Regions from separate parts of the Agrobacterium sp. 22-210-1 genome, predicted to be linked through region 2. Evidence: riboswitches for the same ligand, from Rfam matches in the RefSeq annotation. Region 2 holds a riboswitch; the other holds the start of a gene.
The links. A riboswitch is a leader RNA that binds a small molecule or an ion and turns the genes downstream of it on or off. The one in region 2 is predicted to bind S-adenosylmethionine.
Positions count from the first base shown of each region.

Region 1: another riboswitch for S-adenosylmethionine. It lies ahead of metA (homoserine O-acetyltransferase MetA); the one in region 2 lies ahead of ACQZ5F_RS11225 (O-succinylhomoserine sulfhydrylase).

Region 1 is NZ_JBNWCI010000004.1:193,347-196,751, reverse strand. It holds gene ACQZ5F_RS23085 (ABC-F family ATP-binding cassette domain-containing protein) at 1-815, opposite strand, end outside; gene ACQZ5F_RS23080 (thiamine diphosphokinase) at 820-1,473, opposite strand; SAM riboswitch at 1,563-1,639, shown strand; gene metA (homoserine O-acetyltransferase MetA) at 1,722-2,648, shown strand; gene ACQZ5F_RS23070 (aldose epimerase family protein) at 2,723-3,405, shown strand, end outside.
Region 2 is NZ_JBNWCI010000001.1:2,233,149-2,236,553, forward strand. It holds gene ACQZ5F_RS11220 (2'-deoxycytidine 5'-triphosphate deaminase) at 1-1,056, opposite strand, end outside; SAM riboswitch at 1,130-1,208, shown strand; gene ACQZ5F_RS11225 (O-succinylhomoserine sulfhydrylase) at 1,252-2,436, shown strand; gene apaG (Co2+/Mg2+ efflux protein ApaG) at 2,678-3,070, shown strand; gene ACQZ5F_RS11235 (Hsp33 family molecular chaperone) at 3,122-3,405, opposite strand, start outside.

The DNA of each region.
Region 1 (3,405 bases), on a different contig from region 2:
GCCGTCGCCTGCACGGAGCCCTGCGGCCCCTTGTGGCCGCGATATTCGGCGCGCATGGCCTGAAGTTCGCCGACGCGGCGCATGTTGCGCTTGCGTCTCGCGGTCACGCCATAACGCATCCAGTGTTCTTCGCGCTCAATGGCCTTGCCGAGCTTGTGCTGCTCCAGCTCTTCCTCCTCCAGCACCTTGTCACGCCATTCCTCGAAATGGGCAAAGCCGCGATTGAGACGGCGGGACTGGCCGCGATCGAGCCACACGGTCGAGGTCGAGACTTTTTCGAGAAAACGCCGGTCGTGCGAAATCAGCACCAGCGCGCTGCGCGTCTGCTGCAACTCGCTTTCAAGCCATTCAATGGTGGGCAGGTCCAGATGGTTGGTTGGCTCGTCCAGCATCAGAATATCAGGCTCCGGCGCCATGACGCGGGCAAGGGCCACACGCCGCGCTTCACCGCCGGAAAGGCTTGCCGGATTTTCCTGTCCCGTCAGGCCGAGATGTTCGAGCAGGTACGTCACCCGATAAGGGTCGTCACCCGGCCCAAGCCCCGCTTCGGCATAGGCCTGAACGGTATCGTAACCGGCAAAATCCGGTGCCTGCTCCAGATAACGGATGGTAGCGGAAGGGTGGCGGAAAACCTCGCCCGACTGTGCCTCGACCAGCCCGGCCGCAATCTTCATCAGGGTCGATTTGCCGGAACCATTGCGCCCGACAAGGCAGATGCGGTCGCCCGGCTCCACCTGAAAATTGGCGCCGTCGAGCAGCGGGGTCACGCCGAAAGTCAGCTTGATATCGTCGAGTTTCAAAATTGGGGGTGCCAAGGCGTCAGGCTCCGGTCAGATCATAAGGGCGGGCGAGGACGATGGCTTTGCCGCTTTTCAGCGAGAAATGCACAGGGCCGCCATTCGCGACATTGGAAATAGTGCGGGAAGAACCGAAAGCAAGCGCGAAATCGTCAAGCGGATAACGCACATTGCCGATATCAAGGCCCGCAAGGGCGGTAAATCCGGCCACCGAAAACAGCGAACCGGCCGGCAGATCGACATCAAGCGAACCGGGAAGCAGTGGCTGCGCCTCCTCGTCTCCTGACGTCAGTGTCACGTCGAGACCCCGTTCGGCAAGCGCCACCGCATAAAGAAGATGTTGCAGCGCATGGTCGCTTCTCTCGCCTCCAAGCGCACCCACCAGCAGCAGCGAAGACGCGCCACGGGAGAGTGCTTCCGAGACCGCAATCTCGCCATCCGTCACGGCCTTTGCGGCCGGGTAAGGCTGCCGCTCCACATCTGGCCAGGCGCCCAGCAGCTCTTCGCTGGCGGAATCGAAATCCCCCACCCAAAGCTCCGGCGCAAGACCGAGTGGTCCGGCATGGCGCATGCCGCCATCGGCCGCGATCACGCGGCTATCGGCAACCGCCAGCTTCAGGCGGTCGGTCACCGTGACATCGCCGCCAAGCAGAATGGTGAAACGCTCTTTATCCATGCCTTGCCTTATCTCACCTCAGCCAAAAAGGGAAAGCCGAAACCCGATGAAATCAGCCTATATTGATTTTCGCCGGCTTCGGGATTATGAAACGCTTCAGTGGTGATTTGCCGACCGGCTTGCAGCCACTTTAAAGAAGTCGCTAAAGGGTCGAGGAAAAAGGCAATTTCCTGGGACCGGCTGCGATTTCGCTGCCGGTTTTTTTGTTTTCGCAACGTTCTTTACGTCATCCGAAAAGAGAGTTCGACATGCCGATCAAGATTCCCGATACGCTTCCCGCCTTTGAGACCCTCGTTCATGAGGGCGTGCGGGTCATGACCGAAACGGCGGCCATCCGGCAGGATATCCGCCCGCTCCAGATCGGGCTTCTCAACCTCATGCCGAACAAGATCAAGACGGAAGTGCAGATGGCCCGCCTCGTCGGCGCCTCGCCGTTGCAGGTGGAGTTTTCGCTGATCCGTATCGGCGGCCACCGCGCCAAGAACACGCCTGAAGAACATCTTCTGTCCTTCTATGAGACGTGGGAAGAAGTGCGCCACCGCAAGTTCGACGGTTTCATCATCACCGGCGCGCCCATCGAGATGCTGGACTATGAAGATGTGACCTACTGGAACGAGATGCAGAAAATTTTTGAATGGACGCAAACCAACGTCCATTCGACGCTGAATGTCTGCTGGGGCGCGATGGCGGCCATCTACCATTTCCACGGGGTGCCGAAATACGAGCTGAAGGAAAAGGCGTTCGGTGTTTATCGTCACCGCAATCTCTGCCCGTCATCGATCTATCTGAGCGGCTTTTCGGACGATTTCCAGGTTCCAGTCTCACGCTGGACGGAAGTGCGCCGCGCCGACATCGAAAAACACCCCGAACTTGAAATCCTGATGGAGTCAGAAGAAATGGGCGTGTGTCTGGTGCATGAGAAGGCCGGCAACCGGCTCTACATGTTCAACCATGTCGAATATGATTCAACCTCGCTTTCGGATGAATATTTCCGCGACGCGAATGCTGGTGTGCCCATCAAGCTGCCACATGATTATTTTCCGCACAACGACCCGGAACTAGCTCCGCTGAACCGCTGGCGCAGCCATGCCCATCTGTTTTTTGGCAACTGGATCAACGAGATATACCAGACGACGCCCTACGATCTCGAATCCATCGGCAAACTCGCCGCGTAAATTGCGGATTGCGAATTGCCGGGAAATGACGCAACGTCCGCCCGGCAATTCATGGCAATCGGGAGAATGATGCAATGAGCGACGGGGCAGCACGGGAGAATTTCGGTTTCACGGCAACCGGCGAAAAGGTCGAACGCGTCACCATCTCGAAGGGCGGATTGACGGCCAAGGTCATTACCTGGGGCGCAGTCATTCAGGATCTGCGCCTCGATGGTCACCAGCCGCCGCTCGTTCTGGGCTTCGATAAATTCGAGGACTACAAATATTCCTCCTATTTCGGCGCCACCCCTGGCCGCAATGCCAACCGCATCGGTGACGGCAAATTCTCCATCGACGGGCATGAATACCAGCTGGAGCTGAACGAAAAGGGCGTAACCCATCTGCATGGCGGCAGCGATGGCATGGGCAAACGCAACTGGATGCTGATGGAGCATGGCGAAAGCCATGCCGTTCTGCAGATCATCGATCCCGACGGCCGCGCCGGTTATCCCGGCAACTGCACGGTCACCGCCACCTATACGATCCTCGACGGCGGCGTGCTTTCGGTGGTCTATGAAACGGTGACCGACAAGCCGACCATCGCCAATGTCTGCCAGCACTCCTATTTCAACCTCGACGGTGCGGATACCGCTCTTGGGCATGAGATCAGCATCGCCGCTGATTTTTATCTGCCGACCAACGACAAACAGATACCAACAGGCGAAATCCGCTCCGTTGAAGGCACCGTCTTTGACCTGCGCCAGCCGACGCCGATGCG
Region 2 (3,405 bases):
CTGATAATTGGATCCAAGACCCGTGCCGTAGAGGCCTTCCGGTTTCTGCAGCATGTGTTCATATACCAAGCGGCCAACGATCTGGCCGTGTTCTAGGATGAAGGGCACCTCGTGGCTGCGCACTTCCAGCACCGCGCGGCTGCCTGTTCCGCCGGCCTGCGCATGGCCGAAGCCTGGGTCGAAGAAGCCGGCGTAGTGGACCCGGAATTCGCCCACCAGCGGGTCGAAAGGCGTCATTTCGGCGGCGTAAAGCGGCGGTACGTGCACGGCTTCGCGTGAGACGAGAATATAGAACTCATCGGGATCAAGGATCAGCTCGGCGCGGCCGCGCGCATGAAGCGGCTCCCAGAAATCGAGAACGTCGTGCTGGGCCTTCTTGTCGACATCCACCACAGCCGTGTGGTGTTTGCCGCGATAACCGATCAGGCCATTCTCGCCGAAACCTTTGAGGTCGATCGAAAGCGCGATGCCGCCGCCCGTCACGTTGGGGGTTTCGCTGGCAACCAGCGTTTCCGTTTCGTGCAGCTTCAAAAGCTCGCTTTCGTTGAGCAGCGAATGGCCGATGCGGAAGCGGATCTGCGACAGGCGCGAGCCCCGGCGAACCACCACCGGGAAGGTGCGCGGGCTGATTTCCAGATAAAGCGGGCCGGTATATCCCGCCGGGATCTTGTCGAATTCCTGCGCGTTGTCGGTCATCACGCGGGTGAAAATATCAAGGCGACCGGTCGAGCTTTTGGGATTGGCCGAAGCCGACATCTCCGCCGGCAGTTCCAGGCTTTCCATCAGCGGAACGATATAAACGCAACCGGTTTCCAGCACGGCGCCCTCAGAGAGATCGACCTCGTGCAGGCTGAAGCGATTGAGCTTGTCGATGACGCGGGTTCCGGGGCCGGGCATGAAGCTGGCACGAACGCGATAGGCTTTTGAGCCCAGCCGCAAATCGAGGCTGGCGGGCTGCACCTGGTCAGCATCGAGCTCGGCCTCGCTCTTCAGCTTGCCGCCTGCAAACAGCGCCCGGATAGCGCCATCCGCCAAAATGCCCGTGGTTCTCGTCATGGTCATCATTCCTTTTTACGGCGACAAAACCAAAAGGAAAGCATTGACGCAAGCCGATAACGGCAGTATGGCAAGCTTATCCCGTGGTGATTTGGCCGGTCGGCTTGCAGCCACGTTAAACAAGTGGCTAAAAAGACCGGGTGCTTGGAACCGGTCTGCTTTTGCGACCGGTTTTTTTGTTTTGAAGGTGATCACATGAGCAATAAATGGCGCCCGGCAACCCAGCTCGTTCACGGCGGCACGCTACGCTCCCCCTATGGTGAGACGTCTGAAGCGATCTATCTGACCCAGGGTTTCGTCTACGAAAACTCCGAAGCCGCCGAAGCGCGCTTCAAGGGCGAAACGGATGGATTCATCTACGCCCGTTATGCAAGCCCGACCAATGACATGTTCGAAAAGCGCATGTGCCTGCTGGAAGGTGCCGAAGACGCCCGGGCGCTTGCCTCCGGCATGGCGGCCGTCACCGCCGCCATCATGTGCCAGCTGCGTGCAGGCGACCATATCGTTGCTGCCCGCGCCCTTTTCGGCTCCTGCCGCTGGGTGGTTGAGACGCTTGCTCCGAAATACGGCATCGAATGCACGCTGATCGACGGACGCGATCTCGGCAACTGGGAAAAGGCGATCCAGCCGAATACCAAGCTGTTCTTCCTTGAAAGCCCGACCAATCCGACACTCGAAGTGGTGGATATTGCCGGCGTGGCAAAGCTTGCCAACCAGATCGGCGCGAAGGTCGTCGTCGACAATGTATTTGCGACGCCACTCTTCCAGAAGCCGCTCGAACTCGGCGCCCATATCGTAGTTTATTCGGCGACCAAACATATTGATGGCCAGGGCCGTTGCCTCGGCGGCGTGATCCTTTCCGACAAGAAATGGATCGAGGAAGAGCTGCAGGACTATTTCCGCCACACCGGTCCGGCCATGTCGCCGTTCAATGCGTGGACGCTGCTGAAGGGCATCGAGACCCTGCCGCTGCGCGTCAAGCAGCAGACGGAAAATGCCGGCAAGATCGCCGATTTCCTCGCCGATAGCGGCAAGGTCGCCAAGGTCATCTATCCCGGTCGCGCCGATCATCCGCAGGCCGATATTATCGCGCGGCAGATGTCAGGCGGTTCGACGCTGGTGGCTTTCGAACTGAAGGGCGGCAAGGACGCGGCTTTCGCGCTGCAGAACGCGCTGGAGATCGTGAAGATTTCCAACAATCTGGGCGATGCCAAGAGCCTTATCACCCACCCCGGAACCACGACGCATAAGAACCTTTCCGATGAGGCGCGCGCCGAACTCGGTATTTCCGGCGGAACTCTGCGTCTTTCCTGCGGTATCGAGGATACGGACGACCTGCTGGAAGATCTGGCGAAGGGGCTGGCAGCCGTTTCCGCCTGAGAATTCAATCCATAAGCGCCATGGCCCTACCCTGCGTTGGGCCGTGGCGCCGCAGCCGGCTTCGCAAGGGGCAAAATCCTGTGGCGGGCAACCAATATTTACCTTTATCGTTATCCCTAACGGTGGAAAACGGCGCGACAACAGGTGGCGCCCGCCCGTCAAGCCGTTCATTTTCTTGACGATAGCCAGAGCCTATAGTGTAGGATGATGGCAACAGGCATAATATCGAGGTGTGGCGCGTATGTATCGTGCTCTGACAAGGGATATCGAGGTAACGGTCGATCCGTATTATCTCGAAGAACAATCCGACCCGGATGACGACCGTTACGTCTGGGGTTATAAAGTCGTGATCTCGAACAACTCTGATATGACGGTGACACTCGTCAACCGCTATTGGCATATCACCGATCAGAACGGCCAGGTGGATGAGGTTTACGGGCCAGGCGTCGTTGGCGAGCAACCGCACCTGAACCCCGGAGACAGCTATGAGTACTCTTCCGGCTGCCCGCTGGACACACCTTCAGGCCTGATGTTCGGCCATTATGAAATGGAAACCGAAAAGGGCGAGGTGTTCAATGTCACCATACCCGCCTTCTCGCTGGATTCACCCGGGCTTTTGCGGGTGTTGAACTGAGGTTCACAAGGCGGTTGAGAAGCCGCGCCTTTTAAAAGCGCGGCTTTCTACTCAGACGTTTTCAAACTCGCTAATGTCGTAGCGATAGGTGGTGGAGCAGAATTCGCACGTCACCGCAATTGCGCCGTCTTCCTCACTCGCCTTGATCTCTTCAGCGGTGAAACCGGACAGAACGCCCTTGATCTTGTCACGCGAACAGCTGCAACGATCGAAAATGGCCTGCGGATCATAAATGCGCACACCATTCTCGTGGAAAAGCCGATATAGAAGACGTTCGACCGGCACCTGCGGGTCGGTCAATTCATCGGTATCGACCGTATTCAGCAGCGTTACAG